3 regions of the Halomonas sp. MMH1-48 genome follow, and region 3 is predicted to be linked to each of the others. Evidence: predicted binding sites of a transcription regulator. Region 3 holds the regulator's gene; each other region holds the start of a gene.
The links. Region 3 encodes FNR, which switches genes on or off when oxygen is low (the NO sensors DNR and NnrR bind a similar motif). Its sites were predicted from a motif close to TTGATNTANATCAA; they were not measured.

Region 1 (2,270 bases), on a different contig from region 3:
CAGTCATGGAAGCCTCAACAGGGTTGTATCTCGGAGCCAGAGGGAATGGCGTTCCGACGTTATGGGTCGTGTGGGCTGGCGTTGATGTTAAAATTATAACATTTAGTGTTATTTTTTTAACGCTGATTTGCAAGTATCGTCACATCAACGCTATTTAAATGTGATAAGCGCATCACGGGTGGGTGACGCCAGTGAAAAGAGTGCGCAGTAGTGGAAATTGGCAGGGCCCTAGCTCAGCATAGGATGCCTGGCGGGACGCAATGCCGATAACAAAATGAATCATAAGGAGATGCCGGACATGAACGATCGCAGCGCACAGCGCATGGCCATGCTGCAAGAAGCGCTGGCCAGCGGGGGAACCCTGCATCTTCGCGATGCCGCCGAGCTGTGCGGCGTCTCCGAAATGACCATTCGACGGGATCTCTCGACGCAGCCGTCGGCCATTAGCCTGTTGGGCGGGCGATTGGTGATGGCCAGCTACCCCGGCGTGACGCCGGTATACGATTTGACCGAGCAGCAGGCGAGCCATTACCAAGTCAAACAGCGCCTTTGCCAGCGCGCGGCCAGCTTCATCGAAGAGGGCGATACGCTGTTTATCGACTGCGGCTCCACGCTCATTCCACTGCTGGGTCAGCTTAGTCGTTTCCGAGAGCTAACCGTGGTGACCTATGCCCTCAACGTAGCCAACGCCGTCGCTGGGCTGCCCAATGTGCGCCTCGTATTGCTAGGTGGGCTTTTCTACGCGTCCTCTCAATCGTTTGGCAGCGACGGTATGGGCGCGGCCATCGAGCGCTTGGGCATCAACAAGGCGCTGATCTCTGCTGCCGGCGTGGATTGCGAACGAGGCGTCAGCTGCTTCCATTTTCACGAAGTAGGGCCAAAGCAAGCGGCCATTGCCACGGCAATGCAGCGACTGTTGGTGGTCGATGCCAGCAAATTTGGCGTGGTGCGCCCGGCCTATTTTGCCTCGCTGGAAGACTTCGATGTCATCGTCACCGACGACGAGCGCGCCCCTGGTTTGCTGGAGCGCCATCCGCTGCCCGCGCTTAACGTCACGCTCGCCTAATGAAAGACGGTCGAAGCTCCGTATCGCCCTCTTCAAAACGGTGCGCGGGGTGCGGCATAACGTCTCTTTCTGATTGACTCAGATCAATAGAAAATACTTTAGTCTTAGTTGATGCGCATCAGCGCATGGCCGAGGCTCGCCACCAACCCCATGCGGTGGCGCATATTTTTCCCGGAGCAACGCTTACGCTCTCACTGTTCTGGGAAAAGTATGGGGTGATAGTTAGCTTGCTATATAGCTGGCTAGTTAGCCAGCCAAACAGCAGGCTGTTTTAGACAACTCTCTGATGAGATCACACCATGCAACTACCTACCCACTGGCGCAGGCGAGGCACGTTTGTGCTCGTCGTATTGTGCTTGCTGTTAACGGGCTGCAGTTCTGCATTGCTGGATCCGAAGGGGCAGATTGGCGTTGAGCAGCGCTCGCTGATTCTGACCTCCTTTGGGTTGATGCTGATCGTGGTCATTCCGGTCATCGTGATGACGCTTTTGTTCGGCTGGCGTTACCGCCGCAGCAACCGCGTTGCCAAGTATCTGCCGGATTGGGCGCACTCCAATGCCATCGAGGCGGCGGTTTGGACCGTTCCCTGCTTGATCATTGCCGTTCTCGCCTTTCTTACCTGGAAAACCTCTCACAGCCTGGACCCCCACAAGCCGATCGAAGGCAGCGTGGAACCCATGGAGATTCAAGCCGTCGCGTTGGATTGGAAATGGCTATTCATCTATCCCGAACAGAGGATTGCCAGTGTCAACGAGTTGGCGTTCCCAGTGGATACGCCGGTGCGCTTCCGGGTGAGCTCTGGCTCGGTGATGAACGCCTTCTTCATTCCACGTCTGGGCAGCCAGATCTACGCCATGGCGGGCATGGATAACGACGTTCACCTGATTGCCGACGAAGAGGGCGTCTATCCCGGTCGTTCCACCAACTACAGCGGTGCTGGCTTCTCTGGCATGACCTTCGATGCCCACGTCACCTCTTCGGCGGAATTCGACGCCTGGGTGGACAACGTGCGTGCCGCCGATGACACCCTGACCTTCCCGGACGGTTACGAAGCCCTAGCGCAGCCGACCGAGTATCACCCGGTGGAGTACTTCTCGGCGGTCACGCCCGAGCTGTATGAGTCGATCGTGAGCAGCTTCCACAGCGGTGACGGCAGCGGTCACGACGGTCATTCGAGCCACGGTGACGCCATCAGTGATGCCCA
Region 2 (2,270 bases), on a different contig from region 3:
CCACGAAACTCATCAGACTCAGCGACAGCCAGTTAAACAGCCGATGCACCCCCCAGCGAACTGACAAGCCTTGCTGCTTATTTGGATCTGGAGAGGTCACCACTGTGCCTCAATGCTGCGAATCATCCAAATCCAGTCGTTGAAGTCGCGCAAGTTTTCGATATCTCGTCCAGAATACTCCCGCTCGACTAGCCGGATGGGCCCCCGCGAGCGCAGGCTTAGGGGCTCGCCATCTTCGATGGTCACCAAGTACCAACTCGGGTCGTCCCAGCCGCCAAGACTGACCTCGTAATCATCCCAGGCGGTAAAGTGCAATGTCGGCGGCACCTCGCCAAAATGCTCGATCAAAAAATCACGGAAAGAGATGCCGCGCATGTCGACATCACGGCCTTGGAAAGGATCGAAAACGGTAAAGGCGGTATCGGCACGATCACGCAAATCACCCAGTGCTACCTTTTGCGTGGACTCCCCATTGATCAAGCTCAGCGCTTGTGCTTGAACCGCGGGCGACACGCCAACCAGTAATAAGGTAACGAGCACCATGGCTGCTTTGGAGCACGCCCTACCGAAGCGCAGGGGCAGACGAGACGGAACAGCATTCATAGCAGGCAGCTTCCTAGTTTGGTTTAGTGCACGATAAGATCCATGCACTTTACCAGAGCAAGAAGGCCAATGCTCTTCAACGTCTATTAACACTTTCGGCTCAATCGATTCCCTTTGGGGGTCCGTGGCCAATGAGAATCAGTGAAGTAAAAAGCACAAAAAAGCCGACCCAAAAGGGCCGGCAACAGGAAGCTTACACCTTGGCGTAAGCCCCCTCCCCTGACGACTGATACCGTCGATTGACGAAAGCAGTATCACGCTGCGAGCTATCTGCACATGAGAGTCGTTGCAATCACGGTTTTTTGCGTTCGTCTTTGCGCAGGTGGTCACGAATCACGAAGCCTACCCACCCCACCATGAAAGCGATCACTAAGGCGACCGTGGCCAAGCCAAAAATAACAGCGTCGTCCCAGTACATGATGTTCCCCTCCCGCTGTGATGTATGGGGCCATCGTACTGCGTTAAGCCAAGAGGAAACTGACCTGGATCAAGCTTTCAAAATGACCGCCTCAAAGGCAGCCGTGCACTTGATGCAGGTCAGTTTTTAGGGGGGGCTTACAACACTTTGCGATCTTCCACTTTACTATGTTCGGTGCCCGGCGGCAGCGGGTGGCCCTTGGCAAGCTCGGCACGGGTTGCCTCACGCACGTCAAGAATGCTCACTTGGTAGCGCAGTGTGTGGCCAGCCAGGGGGTGATTGGTGTCCACGGTGACGTCATCACCGTCAATGGCCAGCACGGTCACGATTTGTGGCCCCGCTTCGCCTTCCGTTTGAAAACGGCTACCGGGCTCGATGTCCGCGCCACCAAACGAAGCGCGGCTCACCTTCTGCACCAACGCTTCGTTACGCAGTCCATACGCATCCGCCGCCGTTAGCGTGACGCTCACTTCATCGCCTGCGGTTTTACCGGCTAAATCACGCTCGAGGCCCGGCAGAATATTGTCATGACCGTGAAGGTACTCCAGCGGCTTTTGACGTGCACGGGAGTCATCCAGCACGCGGGTGCTACCATCGCTGAGCACATCGCTGAGTACGTAGTGCAAGGTCACTACCTGATGGGCGGTAATCGACATGGAAAACTCCTCTCCGGTAAGCTGTCGCCTTTGTCATGGCACGCTGACCATGAATCCTTGGCACAGTCTAACATCGTCGGGTTTTCCAGCGGGCCACGTCACCGATGTTTTCTTTCTGGAGAAGCCCCTTTCATGCCCACCCCGATACCCCAGCGCAGTTGGCTGGCGGCGCTTGGCATCTACTGCAAAGCGCCCGTGATCACCATGCTGTTTTTAGGCTTTTCGGCAGGCTTGCCCTTTTTATTGGTGTTCTCGACACTCTCGGCCTGGCTGCGCAGCGACGGCGTCGACGTTGCCGCCATCGGCTTTTTCGCCTGGATTGGCATGCTCTATTCGATCAAATTCTTCTGGGCCCCGGTGGTAGACCGGCTCGAACTACCGCTACTGACCCGCGCCTTTGGGCAACGCCGGGGATGGATGTTGCTCGCCCAAGGGATGATTGCTGCTGGCCTCATCGGGCTAGCGGGGCTAGAGCCGGTAGGCAATCTGGGTTGGGTGGCCGCCTTTGCACTACTGGTGGCATTTGGCTCCGCTACGCAGGACATTGCCATCGATGCCTATCGTATCGAATCCGCCGATGACGATGTGCAGGC
Region 3 (2,270 bases):
TGCCAGCCCGCTTTGCGCCCCAGCGACGTATCCAGTTGGCCGACCTGCCCAGCGCCGATGAAAAGCTGGCCATGCTGCACACCACTATCGAGATGCTCACCCAGGCGGGCTATGTGCATATTGGCATGGACCACTTTGCACGCCCCGACGACAGCTTGGCCCAGGCGCAGCGCAACGGCACGCTGCAGCGTAATTTTCAAGGCTACTCCAGCCACGCCGAGTGCGATTTGATTGGTTTGGGCGTATCCGCCATTTCTCGGGTCGACGATATTTACGCCCAAAACCCTACTCAGCTCGCCCACTATGAAGCCGCCTTGGATGAAGGTAGGCTGGCAACGATAAAAGGACTACGCTTAAATAAGGATGACCTAATAAGAAGAGACGTCATCGAGCGGTTCATGTGCGATATGGCCATCGATCTCGACGCGATCGGTCAGCGTTGGCATATCGATGCGGCAGACTACTTTGCCACTGCCTTCGAGCGACTGGCGACCGCCGAACGGGATGGCCTCGTACAGCGTGAGGGCCTTCGGCTGAGCGCCACGCCGATCGGGCGATTGCTCATTCGGCATTTGGCCATGGCCTTCGACACTCACTTACAACGTCAGGATGGTCAGCGCTACTCGAAGATCGTGTGAGCGCCTTGAGCCGCCTGCCCCCTGTGCCTATGATGGCGAAAGAAGAAGGGAGACTCCTATGCCATATCCTGCCAGCCAACGACGTTCACTGCTGCAAGAGGCGCGCTGCCAGACGTGTAGTCTAAGCTCGCTGTGCTTACCGCTCGCCTTGGAGCTCGAGGATATGAGCCAGTTCGATGCGATCATTCGCCGCCGCTCGCCGTTGAAGAAAGGCGAACCCCTGTTCCGCCAAGGGGACGCTTTCACCAGTGTCTATGCGGTGCGCTCGGGTAGCTTGAAGCAGGTCACCAGCGAAGGCAACGGCCATGACCAGCTCACCAATTTCTTTCTACCCAGCGAACTGGTGGGTTTGGACGGCATCGACGAAGAGCACTACCCCGGCACGGTGATGGCTCTGGAAACGACGACGGTGTGCGAAATTCCATTCGACCGCCTGGACTCGCTCTCCGAGGAGCTGCCCGAGCTGCGCGGCCAGCTCTATCGCAGCATGAGTAAAGAGCTGCGCGACGATCGGCGAATGATGCGTCTACTGTCGCGTAAGACCGCGGATCAGCGGCTGGCGAGCTTTTTGATTACGCTCTCTGATCGCTTCCGGCGGCGGGGCTACTCGCCGTACAGCTTCCGCCTATCCATGTCCCGGGCCGATATGGGTAACTACCTGGGCCTAGCGGTCGAAACGGTCAGCCGCATTCTTAGCCGCTTTCAGCAGCAGGAAGTCGTGGCCGTCTCAGGGCGCGAGGTCAATATTTTGGACATGCAGCGCCTCATTACCCTGGCAGAAGAGGAGGCGCCAACGGTCACACGTTGAAGGCTTGGATGCGTCCTTCCATCAAGGCCGCCTGCTTGGCTTCGAGACCGGCAAAGTCGAATAGCTCGCGATCGGCAAGCTGCGAGGGTGCCACCTTGGTGACTGCTTTGAACATGCTCTCCAAGCGCCCAGGATGCTTCTTGTCCCACTCCGCCAACATCTCTTTGACGATTTGTCGCTGCATGTTCGGCTGCGACCCACACAGATTACAGGGAATGATGGGAAACGCCATCTGCCGCGAAAACTCAGCAATATCCGCCTCTTTACAGTAGGCCAGCGGGCGGATCACGATGTTTTTACCGTCATCCGAGAGCAGTTTCGGCGGCATGGCTTTTAGCGTACCGCCGAAGAACATGTTCAGAAACAGCGTTTCTAGAATGTCTTCGCGATGGTGGCCGAGGGCAATCTTGTTCGCGCCGATCTCTTCGGCAAACCCATACAGCGAGCCGCGGCGCAAGCGCGAGCAGAGCGCGCAGGTGGTTTTACCCTCCGGGGTTTTCTCCTTTACCACCGAGTAGGTGTCACGCTCGAGAATGTGATACTCCACCCCCAGCTTATCCAAATACTGGGGCAAGACGTGCTCTGGGAAACCAGGCTGTTTTTGGTCCATGTTGACCGCCACCAGCGAAAAATCGACCGGCGCGTTGCGTTGCAAGTTGCGCAAAATCTCCAGCATCGTGTAGCTATCTTTGCCGCCGGAGAGGCACACCATGACCCGATCGCCATCCTCGATCATGTTGTAATCGATGATCGCGTTTCCCACTTCGCGCCGCAGGCGTTTTTGCAACTTGTTGAATTCACGCTTCTGCTTGGCATCCTGCAGC

Region 1: a site for FNR is predicted at 1,140-1,153, ahead of cyoA (ubiquinol oxidase subunit II). Genes of this name have one in related genera too.
Region 2: a site for FNR is predicted at 1,081-1,094, ahead of ccoM (cytochrome c oxidase subunit CcoM). Genes of this name have one in related genera too.

What each region holds. Positions count from the first base shown of each region.
Region 1 covers NZ_JAKRFL010000008.1:21,467-23,736, reverse strand. Annotated here, with positions in the region: gene MHM37_RS09225 (outer membrane protein OmpK) at 1-7, opposite strand, end outside; gene MHM37_RS09220 (DeoR/GlpR family DNA-binding transcription regulator) at 299-1,066, shown strand; gene cyoA (ubiquinol oxidase subunit II) at 1,366-2,270, shown strand, end outside.
Region 2 covers NZ_JAKRFL010000001.1:239,512-241,781, forward strand. Annotated here, with positions in the region: gene MHM37_RS01145 (GGDEF domain-containing protein) at 1-67, opposite strand, end outside; gene MHM37_RS01150 (hypothetical protein) at 97-603, opposite strand; gene ccoM (cytochrome c oxidase subunit CcoM) at 896-1,021, opposite strand; gene MHM37_RS01155 (peptidylprolyl isomerase) at 1,159-1,677, opposite strand; gene MHM37_RS01160 (MFS transporter) at 1,810-2,270, shown strand, end outside.
Region 3 covers NZ_JAKRFL010000003.1:71,120-73,389, reverse strand. Annotated here, with positions in the region: gene hemN (oxygen-independent coproporphyrinogen III oxidase) at 1-638, shown strand, start outside; gene fnr (fumarate/nitrate reduction transcriptional regulator Fnr) at 697-1,446, shown strand; gene ttcA (tRNA 2-thiocytidine(32) synthetase TtcA) at 1,436-2,270, opposite strand, start outside.